Regions from separate parts of the Providencia sp. PROV003 genome, predicted to be linked through region 1. Evidence: predicted binding sites of a transcription regulator. Region 1 holds the regulator's gene; the other holds the start of a gene.

Region 1 (6,160 bases):
CTGGTCGTTGGGTTCGCAGTTCTCGATTAAAACTATCGGCTAAACCATTGTTATTAACAGAAATATTTTTACCTGAATCACCTGCATATCGTTAATTATCCTAAATATTTTAAATTTTCATAAATTCAGTAAGTACGCAACACCAACAAACATAAATCAGTGGCTTACAGAATTGAGTGGTATAAACATATACCCAATTTGAAGTATGATGGAATCGAATAAGGAGCACGACAAAGTGGAGGGAAGTATGACGCTAAGTAAATGGCATGCATACAGCCGTTTAATGCGTATAGATAGGCCCATTGGTTCACTATTACTCTTGTGGCCAACGTATTGGGCATTATGGATTGCAGCTCAAAGCACACCAAGTTTACATCTTTTGATCGTGTTTACTGCAGGGGTGTTTTTTATGCGTGCCGCAGGTTGCGTCATTAATGATTTTGCCGATCGTCATTTTGATGGTCACGTAGAACGCACTAAGCATCGGCCACTCCCTAGTGGGGATGTGACTGAAAGGGAAGCTAAAATACTGTTTGCGGGGCTTGTTGGCTTTTCCTTCTTACTCGTTTTAACGCTTAACTCAATGACAATTTGGCTATCTATTGCGGGCCTAGCTTTAGCATGGGTGTATCCTTTTGTTAAGCGAGTCAGTCATTTACCTCAGGTAGTATTAGGTGCTGCATTTGGTTGGTCAATTCCGATGTCGTTCTCTGCAGTCAATGAAACACTGCCTCTGGTGTGTTGGTTATTATTCTTAGTGAATATTATTTGGTCTGTGATTTACGATACACAGTATGCCATGGTTGACCGTGATGATGACTTAAAAATCGGTGTGAAATCGACAGCAATCTTATTTGGCCAATATGACAAATTAATTATCGGCTTATTGCAATTGCTGATGGTGGGTTTGCTGGTGGTTGTAGGTTCTTTAGCAGGCTTAGGGATAACTTATTATCTTTCTTTGGCGCTTGTTGCAGGGTTATTTATTTATCAACAACAACTAATGGTGAACCGCGAGCGTGCTCCTTGCTTTAAAGCCTTTATGAATAATAATTTTGTTGGTTTGATTTTGTTTATTGGCATTATGGTGAGCTATTTTTAGCGAGTAAATCATTTTCCATGAGCCAACAAAAAAGGTAATGTTTTTCAACATTACCTTTTTGCTTTATGGGCTTCACAAAACCGAACTAGTCTTTTTCTGGCTCAGTAGTTTGTGCCGTTACCTCGGGTATTGCTTCTTTCTTTTCTTCTGAAAATTCATCAGCTTGGCTAACACTTTCAATGGTTAAACGAATTTCTGGGGACATTAACCGCACAAGGACTGCATACAGTTTCTTGGCGTTAGTGGTAAAAATATCGTTTTCATTATTATCGATATAGCCTTCTTCTCTAAGCGTTTCAACGAGAGTTGAAAACACTGCTTTATCAAAGAACTCAGGGGCGTTAATACCGTGCAGCACAGAAAGGCGTTGAGCAAGGATGCGGCTTTCTTTTTCCAACGTATTACGGCTGATTTCAGGGCTGGCATTGAGTAATGACAGCGTGATTGCGTAGCGCTGTAGTGTTTCACGGACACCTGCTGCTAAGAGCTGTAATGGACGAATACGGCGTGGGTTCAACACTACCATATCGTCGTCTCTTAAGCAGATAAGCTTTTGATTATTCAGTTCATCAATTAGAGTATCTACCGTTTCACGCAGCTGTTCATCGTTATAACGCATAAACAATTCTGCTTTTAGGAACGGGTAGATTTGGCTCACTTGATAGTAAATTTCTTGACGGCTGATGCGTTCATGATGCAGCACAATACTGGTTATTAATGACGGTAGTACCAGTAAGTGATGGATATTGTTACGGTAGTAGGTCATTAAAACGGCATTTTCGCGAGGAAGAATAATAATATCCCCCATGCTGTCTTTTTCTACCTCGAATTTATCCATCTGCAATGCATGTTCGAGCAGTTGTTCCGGCGTTTTATTAGGCGTTGTCGCATCAGGCGTATACGGCACATTACGTAATAATTGCAGGTAACATTCCACTTGCTCAATGAGTTGTTCACGTGTTAATGAACGTTGGCGTGAGGCCAGTAAAGCCGTTGCACATAAATTTATCGCGTTAGCGGCGGCAGCATTATTGATATTTACCATAATGTTATCCGCTAACGAGCTAACTGTTGGGTTTAGCCACGATGGGCGCTGTGGCTCAATTGGATCAATTGAGTCACGCCAATCTGGGACACGCTGGTTCAGATAATGAGAAAGAGAAATTGGCTGACCAAAGTTCACATACCCTTGACCTAAGTTACGCAGTTTGCGCAACCCGCGGATCATGGAAAATAAACCTTCTTTCTCTTTTTCTGCCCCGCGCAGTTCTTTTGCGTAGGTCCCTACCTCCATTACGTGTTCATAGCCAATATAGATAGGCACAATAGTAATAGGGCGTGAGTCGCCACGTAGCATGGCTTGCAGCGTCATTGATAGTGTCCCGGTTTTGGGCTGCAATAAACGGCCTGTTCGGGAGCGCCCACCTTCAACGAAATACTCGATAGAGTAACCACGAGCAAACAGTTCACTTAAATATTCACGGAAAACCGTGGAATACAATTTGTTGCCTTTAAAAGTACGGCGGATAAAAAATGCGCCAAGACGGCGAAAAATCGGACCGGCAGGCCAGAAGTTTAGGTTAATACCAGCAGCAATGTGCGGTGGAACGAGACCTTGATGGTAAAGAACATAGGAGAGCAGTAAGTAGTCCATGTGACTTCGGTGGGAGGGCACATACACAATTTCATGACCATCTTGCGCTAATTGGCGAACGCGCTCAGCATGCTGCACGTTAATACCTTGATAGAGGCGGTTCCATGTCCAACTGAGCACACGGTCAGTTAAACGCACGGCTTCATAGGAGAAGTTCGCAGCAATTTCTTCCATCATATTCACTGCGTTTTGCTGCGCTTTTTTCAATGGAATTTTTTTACTGCGTGCTTCGTCTTCGACGGCTTTTTCAATTGCTTTTGAGGTCAGAAGCTTATTGAATAGTTCATAGCGGGCCGGCAGTTTCGGGCCAACCGCAGCAAGGCGCTGGCGTGAATAGTGAATACGGGCGACACGTGCCAGTTTATTGGCAATAATGGTGTCAGTACCGTGGTCCTGAGCCATTTTCCCAATAGAAACGGGTGGCGATAGGCGAACAAAACTGTCACGACCTAACCACAGGATAGCAAAAAACTTTTGCACCCCATTTAATAGTTTCAGTGGTGGTGCAGGGGTATGCCCTTCACGACCAGGAGAGCGCCCGAACATTACAGACGCGGGTAACATTTGAATATCTAGATTAGGGTTGTTTTTGTGCAAATCTAAATAAGCATGGAATGTTTTGACGGAATCTTTACGCGGGTCCGGTGAATAATAGCGAAATACGCGAGGGCCATCATCGATAAACACATAAGCAGGGAGCTTAGTGCCATTGATGTCGTTATCAACCAAAGGGTCAGGTAAACCGATAGCCAAGCATTGATGCCGTAGCGTTAGGAGGTCGGACTTAGAGTGGTAAGGCAATACATACAGTGTTGGCCTGTTAGTATCAAGCTGCAACTCTGCAATGGGGTCCGATGGAATTAGTTTACTTTTTACCAATAATTTAAGTGGTAAATTCAACGTGTTGTAATATATTTTACGCCATAGTGACATAAATGATTATAGCCTCTTGTTAACAATGCTGCGCAATCATACCAGAAATCTACTGGCAGATCTGTTACTGACAATTCACTTTGACCGTAAAAATCGATTATTGTTTGTATTTTTTAAGGAATAAATATGGCAAGTCAAACTAAGGGCTTTACCCGTGTAATTAAAGCCGCGGGATATTCCCTTAAAGGGCTAAAAGCCGCTTGGGTAAACGAAGCGGCTTTTCGTCAAGAATCTGTTGCAGCAGTAATTGCGATTATTATCGCCTTTTTCTTAGATATCAGTTATATAGATAGAATACTGCTAATTAGTTCAGTGGTGCTGGTGGCGATTGTTGAGCTATTAAATAGTGCCGTAGAAGCTGTTGTTGACCGTATTGGTAGTGAATACCATGAGCTTTCAGGCCGCGCGAAAGATATAGGCTCTGCCGCAGTGTTTGTCAGTATTGGTTTAGCACTTTTTATTTGGGCTCTGGTTTTATGGCAACGTTATTTTGCCAGCTAGTTAATAAAAACAGTTTAAAGTCGAAAAAGAAGTCAATCGATAACAAATGCCTAAATTCAGCAATTTAACTGTTCCAAATCTTCATTTACCTGTATATACTCACAGTCTGACTGTATAAACAAACAGGGGAACGGAATGAAAGCACTGACGGCTCGACAACAGCAGGTTTATGATCTGGTGCGTGATCACATTTCGCAGACGGGTATGCCTCCTACACGTGCTGAAATAGCAGCAAGCCTGGGTTTTCGTTCGCCTAATGCGGCAGAAGAACATTTAAAAGCCTTGGCTCGCAAGGGTGTAATTGAAATTGTTTCTGGGGCATCACGGGGTATCCGCTTGCTTCTTGAAGAAGAAGCTGATGATCAAGGGCTACCTTTGATTGGGCGTGTTGCCGCTGGCGAACCTTTATTAGCGCAAGAACATATCGAAAGTCACTATCAAGTTGATCCAGAACTCTTCAAACCTCACGCAGATTTTCTATTACGTGTGAATGGTATGTCGATGAAAGACATCGGTATTATGGATGGTGACCTACTAGCGGTTCATAAAACACAAAATGCACACAATGGCCAAGTGATTGTTGCGCGTATTGATGATGAAGTGACTGTTAAACGCTTTAAACAGCAAGGTAATCGTGTTGAGTTAATTGCTGAAAATCCTGAATTTGCACCAATTATTGTCGATTTACGCGAACAAAGCTTCACAATTGAAGGTTTAGCGGTTGGCGTGATCCGCAATAGTGATTGGTATTAATTCTTAAATTATCAGGTTGGTAAGCGGTAAGTTGACGCTGCTTGTTTGATAATTCAATGATTGCTGGCAGATTTCAAATTGATGTGTAGAGATCTGCCTGCTTTACTTGTTCCTTTTCTTTTGTCTCTTTTCTTTGCATCTCATCGAATATTCTTTTCTTATATAAGCAACACCGTTAACTCTACCACTTCTATTTATTACTTTTTCTTTGTAGTAATAGGCTGTTGATGGTCATGGTGGCAATGTGCGTGATCTTGGCAGCTATCAATCTCATCACAGTTTTTACATAAGCCATGGTTTTCAACCACAGTATGACGCAAACGGAACTGGTTGGTTTCCGCTAGGCTGATAATAGCGGCTTCAATGGTTGTGCAATCACTTTCAGTTACGCTACCGCAGTGGTCACAAATTAACATCACTGAAATATGGCTAGGGTTATCAAAGTGGTGACAAACGACATAACTGTTGGTTGACTCTATTTTATGAATAAAGCCTTGTTCCATTAAAAACTCAAGCCCACGGTAAACGGTAGGGGGCTTTGCTTGTGGTTCAACTTCACGTAATAAGTCTAATAAATCGTAGGCACTGATAGCACCGTGTTGTTGCGCGATAAGGCGTAATACAGTTTCTCTCTGTGGAGTCAATCTAACGCCTCTTGACTGGCAAATGCGTTCTGCCATTACCAGTATCTTATCTTCATTCATTTTTTTCATTTTACTGACCCCAACTTCGAAAACAAAGTATCAACTATGGTAACAAGTTTATCATAGTTTTCTGACTGAAATAGCTTGAAAAGAAAAAGTGAAAGGATGAAGACAGCTATCTAGCTAAGCTTTGTTAGATAAAAAAATGAAAAATAAAATTTATAACTCATGAAGGAGATAAAGAAGATATTTTTATATACAGCATTATCAATATATAAATAACAAAAATTAAACATTTAATTTTTAAAAGGGTAACTAGTCTAAAACAATTCTTTGAAACTAAGTGTTACCTTTTGATATAAATTTTAATTAAGATTTATCTTATCTGAAATTTTATTTTTCCTATAAATGAGTGATAAAATTTTTTTTCCTTGGATTTTGTTCAATTAAGTTACTATTTATAGATTAAATATATTAATTTCCTCTGCTGTATAGTTTTATATTTTAGTGGCTAATTTTGTTTATTTTGAAATATTTTGAAAATCTTATAAATAGAAAGTGAAGATTTTATAT
Region 2 (6,160 bases), 1.9 Mb from region 1:
CGCATTAACAGGCTCAAGTTGTTGGAAAAATAGCCCTCAGGCCAAGAAAGCCGTTGAGGGGGCTATCTTGGCAGCAAAGCAAGCGCTTGGAACATCAAGTTAATGGGGGGGATGTTTTGTTTTCCATTTTTTACTGCGTAAAATATTAAGTACCTGTACTGCCATTGAAAAGAACATAGCAAAGTAAATATAGCCTTTTGATACATGGACTTGGACGCTTTCGAGTATCAGCGTAAAACCGACTAATATTAAAAAGGATAAGGCTAAAATTTTCACTGACGGATACCGGTCAACAAACTCCCCAATAGGTTTGGCGGCAACCATCATAATTAATACTGCAATAATTACCGCCGCCATCATGATGAATAAGTGATCTGACAGCCCAACGGCCGTGATCACAGAATCTAGACTAAAAATAATATCTAACAAAGCAATTTGTACGATAGCCCCCCAAAATGAGCTAATGCGCTTACTGGCAAAACTATTTTCATCTTCCCCTTCAATAGTGTCGAAAATCTCTTGGCTAGCTTTCCAAATGAGAAAAATGCCTCCTGCACACAAGATTAAATCGCGGGCAGATACCATATGCTCAGCAATGCTAAAAAGTGGTGTGGTGAGTCGTGATAACCAAGCTATTGAGGCAAGTAACGCAAGACGCATTACCATTGCTGCTATCAGCCCAGTGCGCCTTGCACTATTTTGTTGGTGGGCAGGGAGCTTGCTGACGACAATACTGAGGAAAATAATATTATCTATGCCTAATACAATTTCTAATATTGTTAGTGTAGCCAGTGCCATCCACGCATTAGGGTCCAATATCCACTCAAACATCTTTGTACCTTCTAAATCAAATAAATAAACAGTGATAATTGTTTATCGTCTGCTTTGGTACAGGCGATGGGGGTTGTTAAGCAAGATTAAAATGCCGCGCTAATAAAGGCGCAGTGAAATCTTTCTTAAGGTAAAAACCACGTGGTAATGTCATGATTGGTTGACCAAATTCACCAATCGCTTCAGTTAGTGCTTTATTATTTGCTGCTTTGGGGCGAATTTGTAGTACTTGGCCATGCCGTGCCGTAATGGTTTCTACTTTACCTAACACGATGAGGTCCATTAACTCCTCCCAATCTTGCCGTAGCAATTGTTCTTCAAAAGGAGAAGGGCTCCAAATTAAGGGGTTAGCGACGCGCCGTTGGGCAAGAGGGATTTGTCTTTCTCCCTCGATTGGGAACCATAAAATTCGCGATAGCTTACGGCGTACATGGCTATTTTCCCATGTTAAACCACTGTTGCCCGTTAATGGTGCTACAGAAACGAAGGTGGTTTCTAATGGAACGCCGTGGCGGTCAATTGGGATGGTTTTTAATTCAATACCAATATGAGCGAAATCTTGTTCTGCTTTGCTACCTGCGCTGGCACCTAAAAAATACTCCAATAACATCCCAACCCAACCTTTGTCTCGTTTAAGATTAGGGGGGATTGGGATATTGGCTATTTGAGCGAGCTGACCCAGTGTATAGCCCGCGAGTGCTTGAGCCCTATTCATAAGGGTTGCTTCGTTTTCAGGTGGTTGCGGTGGTATAAATGGCATCATGATTTGGGTATTAGTGTGTAAAAAACGAACAAAAATAAATTGCTGAATGAGGTGAGTATAACACTTTATAGCTATAAATTTTAACTATATGAAATATATGATAATATCATTAGTTATTTACGTATATTAAAAACGATTTTAGAGGTTATTAAAGTTCCTCCCAAGATAATCACAGGATCATGCACTAGGTTATCCACAGGATTTCTGGATAACTGTTAAAAATAGGGAGCACTGTGTGCATTTACAGGCTTGACGAAACGTTTTTTTTGAAGTTTATCACAAAAAACGAGTGAGTTAAGCGCATATGTTGTGGATAAATACCTCGTTGTTTGATCTTTGTTCAGTTAGACTCCTAAGCGATTTAGTTAAAAAATTAACCAGTGGATAAAGTGGTGTTTTTGATTTTATTTGATTGATTTACCAATGTTTATTAGTTTCTGTTTTTTTTTGATAAAAAAAGGCGCTGGGGATATACCCTGATTACCATAGGGTTGTTAACATAGATATCCACAGAAAAAGTGAATAACATCCATATTATTGGCTTTGGCTGTTTATAACTATGAATGATTTACTTTTTAAAGACTACTTGCCAGTGAGTTTCTTACGGTATAATTATTTAAGTGAAGTGTAGAATTGTGACTATATCGATAATAAATAATACGCAAATAGCTAACCTCTAAATAGTTTGCGCCATAGCGAGACGACGAGGGAAGGTAGCTTGGGGGCGAACACAAGTATCTGGTTGGAAGAGTGAGTGAAGCCTGAAAAAACAGGGCAAAAAAAAGCCGGCGAACCGGCTTGGTGATAAAACACCATTACTCTAAATGGGGGAGTTGGTCAGCAATATGCAAACCAAACGAGCTACTTACTGCTAACTATTATCGCTTGGTTTTAGAAAATTAAAATTGATGCATTTTTTGCCGGAGTTCCTCTTTTATGTCTAATTCACGCTTACAAAACCAATTCATCCGCCTTTGGCAACACTTTCAGGGGCAAGATAGTGAAACTACTCTGCAAAATATTGCAGATACCTTGTTTTGCTCTAGACGTCACGTTCGTACACTACTTAATAATATGCAATCTAATGGTTGGCTTAGTTGGCGAGCAGAATCAGGCCGAGGTAAACGCTCTACGTTAATCTTCCATGTAAATGGCTTAGAGTTACAGCAGGCGCAGGCTGAGCAATTACTAAAAGAGGAAAGTATAGAAAAGCTGGTGGCTCTTGTCGGTGATAAAGAAACTATTCGTCAAATGGTACTATCTGAATTAGAGCGCAGTTATCGGCAAGGTAAAAACTTACTACGCATTATCTATTATCGTGATTTTCCGGCGCTTTTACCTGGTGCACCAATGCGTCGCTCAGAAATTCACTTAATGAGCCAAATTTTTAATGGGTTAACCCATATAAATGAGGAAAAAGGGGAAGTCGAAGATGGCTTAGCACATCACTGGCAGAGCATTAGTGATACTCGATGGCGCTTTTATCTACGCCCCGCAATTTACTTTCACCATGGAAGAGAAATGGTGGTAGATGATATCATTTCGTCACTATTACGCTTAAAAAGCTGCTGGCCGCTTTTTTCTCATATTCAATCTGTGTCGTCTCCCCAGCCTTATGTCATTGATATCACCCTCAGCAAGCCCGATAAACAGTTGCCTTGGTTATTAGGTAGCCATCATGCCGCTATTCTACCTAAAGAATGGGAAAGTATAGAAAATTTTAGTCGTTGCCCTATCGGTACAGGCCCTTACCAAGTTGAAAAAAACTTGCCACAAAAACTGACTATTTCGGCTTTTGACCGCTATTTTGGCTATCGAGCGCTACTTGATGAAGTGACTATATGGGTGGTTCCTGAGCTATCAGAGCAAATGGTGTGTACCACATTAAAAATGGATGGCGATACACATCACAATGATTCATTGGAAAGTCGCATGGAGGAGGGGTGCTATTTCTTGCTGATGGATCAGCGTTCAGAAATTGCTCAACGTGAAGATGTCCGCAAGTGGCTATGCAGCTTTTTAACGCCAGTAAACTTACTTGCTCATTGCGAGCCGTTTTACCAGCGTCACTGGGCGCCTGCTTATGGTTTGTTATTACATTGGCACCATAGCAAAATGCTGACTTTATTTCCTAAACCTGCTGACCTAACTGAACTGACAGTCACCTTTTATCATCATCACCATGAGTTTTATGCGATAAGCCAAATAATGAAAAGGGTGCTACAAACACAAGGTGTTGAGCTTAACATCAATATTATTGATTATGATGATTGGTTTAATGGGGATGCGCCAAGCGATATTTGGTTAGCCACGGCAAACTTTTTTAAGCCACTGGAGTTTTCAATTTTTGCTACCCTATATGAAATGCCGCTATTACGCCAATGTCTTGGAAATACACTGGAAAATGAACTTTGTTTATGGAGAACTCACCAATTAGACGTTGAATCTTGGTGTGAAAGTTTAATTGACTCACAAATTTTCCATCCTATTTTTCATCATTGGCTTGAATTACAAGGTCAACGCACAATGCGTGGCGTTCGCATGAATACCTTTGGCTGGTTTGATTTTAAATCTGCTTGGTTTAAGCCTTCTGAAGATGTTCCTCGTCTTGAATGATGAGGCTTTACGGCGTTAGTGAGGGGATGTTCCACTTTATATCGTGAAACTACGCCTACTGAAGTAGGCGTAGAAACGGGTTTATTGCATAAAAGAGGGGATATTCTGCTCGTAATCTTTAATTTGGTCGACGTGTTGCAGCGTCAGCCCAATACTGTCCAACCCATTCATCATGCAATGACGGCGGAAACTATCAATCTCAAAATGATACGTTTTATCGCCTGCTGTGACTGTTTGCGCTTCTAAATCAACAGTGAACTGGCAACCTTCATGGCTGTTCACATAGTTAAACATTTCATCCACTTCTTGTTCGCTTAATTTGATTGGCAACAATTGGTTATTGAACGAGTTGCCATAAAAAATATCGGCGAAACTTGGGGCGATAACGACTTGAATGCCAAAGTCAGTCAGTGCCCATGGAGCATGTTCACGAGAAGAGCCGCAACCGAAATTTTCACGCGCCAGTAAAATACTTGCGCCTTTAAACACGGGTTTGTTCAAGACAAAATCAGGGTTGGGTTGCTGGCCATTTTCATCTAAAAAACGCCAGTCATTAAACAGATGTTGACCAAAACCAGTACGAGTAACTTTCTGCAAAAATTGCTTAGGAATAATGGCATCAGTATCAACGTTTGCGGCATCTAAAGGAGCAACAATGCCTACGTGGGTAATTAATTTTTCCATTGCTTTTCCCCTTAAATTTGAATGTCGCGAACGTCAGCAAAATGGCCATTAATCGCTGCGGCAGCAGCCATCGCTGGGCTAACTAAATGTGTACGACCAGCACGACCTTGGCGACCTTCAAAGTTACGGTTACTGGTTGATGCACAGCGTTCACCTGGATTTAAACGGTCATTATTCATGGCTAAACACATTGAACAGCCCGGTAAGCGCCATTCAAAACCGGCATCAATAAAAATTTTATCTAAACCTTCTTGTTCAGCTTGTGCCTTAACAGGACCAGAACCCGGAACCACAATCGCTTGAACACCGTCTGCGACTTTTTTACCTTTAGCAATTGCAGCCGCTGCCCGTAAATCTTCAATCCGTGAGTTGGTACATGAGCCAATAAACACTTTATCAATTTTTACATCTGATAATTTAATGCCTGATTGTAACCCCATATAAGCCAACGCTTTTTCTGCAGATGCGCGTTCAACTGGGTCTGCAAATGACTCAGGTGCAGGGATAGGCTGATTGATAGCAATAACTTGCCCTGGGTTGGTTCCCCAAGTAACTTGTGGTGCGATGCTACTTGCTTGAATAGTGACGACCTTATCAAATTTAGCATCATCATCTGTTTTCAACGTTTTCCAATATTCGACTGCGTCATCCCATTGTTGGCCTTTAGGTGCAAACTGGCGCCCTTTTATATAATTGAAGGTGGTTTCATCTGGTGCGATGATCCCAGCTTTAGCACCTAATTCGATAGCCATGTTGCACACCGTCATACGGCCTTCCATGCTTAAATTTTCGATGGTTTCACCACAAAATTCAACAATATAGCCTGTACCACCTGCGCTACCCGTCGTCCCAATGATAGCTAATACGATGTCTTTTGCTGTAATCCCTGCTGGGGCTTTACCGACAACTTCAATTTTCATGGTTTTGGCACGCGCTTGTTTCAGCGTTTGAGTTGCCATAACGTGTTCAACTTCAGAAGTTCCAATCCCAAAAGCTAACGCACCAAATGCTCCATGTGTTGCCGTATGGGAGTCACCGCAGACAATTGTCATTCCAGGCAGGGTGATCCCTTGCTCAGGGCCCATCACATGGACAATACCTTGATATGGGTGATTTAAATCATATAAAGTCACACCAAACTCTTGGCAGTTTTTCATTAATTCTTGCATTTGGATGCGAGCCATATCGCCACAAGCATTGATATCTTTTGTTTGTGTCGAAACGTTATGATCCATAGTAGCAAAGGTCTTACTCGGCTGATGTAAC

Evidence for each region. The regulator LexA, encoded in region 1, represses DNA repair genes until DNA is damaged. The targets are predictions, from matches to a motif close to TNCTGTATGTACATACAGNA.
Region 2: a site for LexA is predicted at 1,824-1,843, ahead of mutH (DNA mismatch repair endonuclease MutH). Genes of this name have one in related genera too.

What each region holds. Positions count from the first base shown of each region.
Region 1 is NZ_CP096369.1:248,192-254,351, reverse strand. Features, by position in the region: gene ubiC (chorismate lyase) at 1-95, shown strand, start outside; gene ubiA (4-hydroxybenzoate octaprenyltransferase) at 248-1,102, shown strand; gene plsB (glycerol-3-phosphate 1-O-acyltransferase PlsB) at 1,188-3,689, opposite strand; gene M1F14_RS01040 (diacylglycerol kinase) at 3,816-4,190, shown strand; gene lexA (transcriptional repressor LexA) at 4,326-4,943, shown strand; gene zur (zinc uptake transcriptional repressor Zur) at 5,141-5,656, opposite strand.
Region 2 is NZ_CP096369.1:2,137,530-2,143,689, forward strand. Features, by position in the region: gene M1F14_RS09675 (Pathogenicity locus) at 1-103, shown strand, start outside; gene M1F14_RS09680 (TerC family protein) at 100-831, opposite strand; gene mutH (DNA mismatch repair endonuclease MutH) at 908-1,591, opposite strand; gene sgrR (HTH-type transcriptional regulator SgrR) at 2,531-4,210, shown strand; gene leuD (3-isopropylmalate dehydratase small subunit) at 4,292-4,894, opposite strand; gene leuC (3-isopropylmalate dehydratase large subunit) at 4,906-6,160, opposite strand, start outside.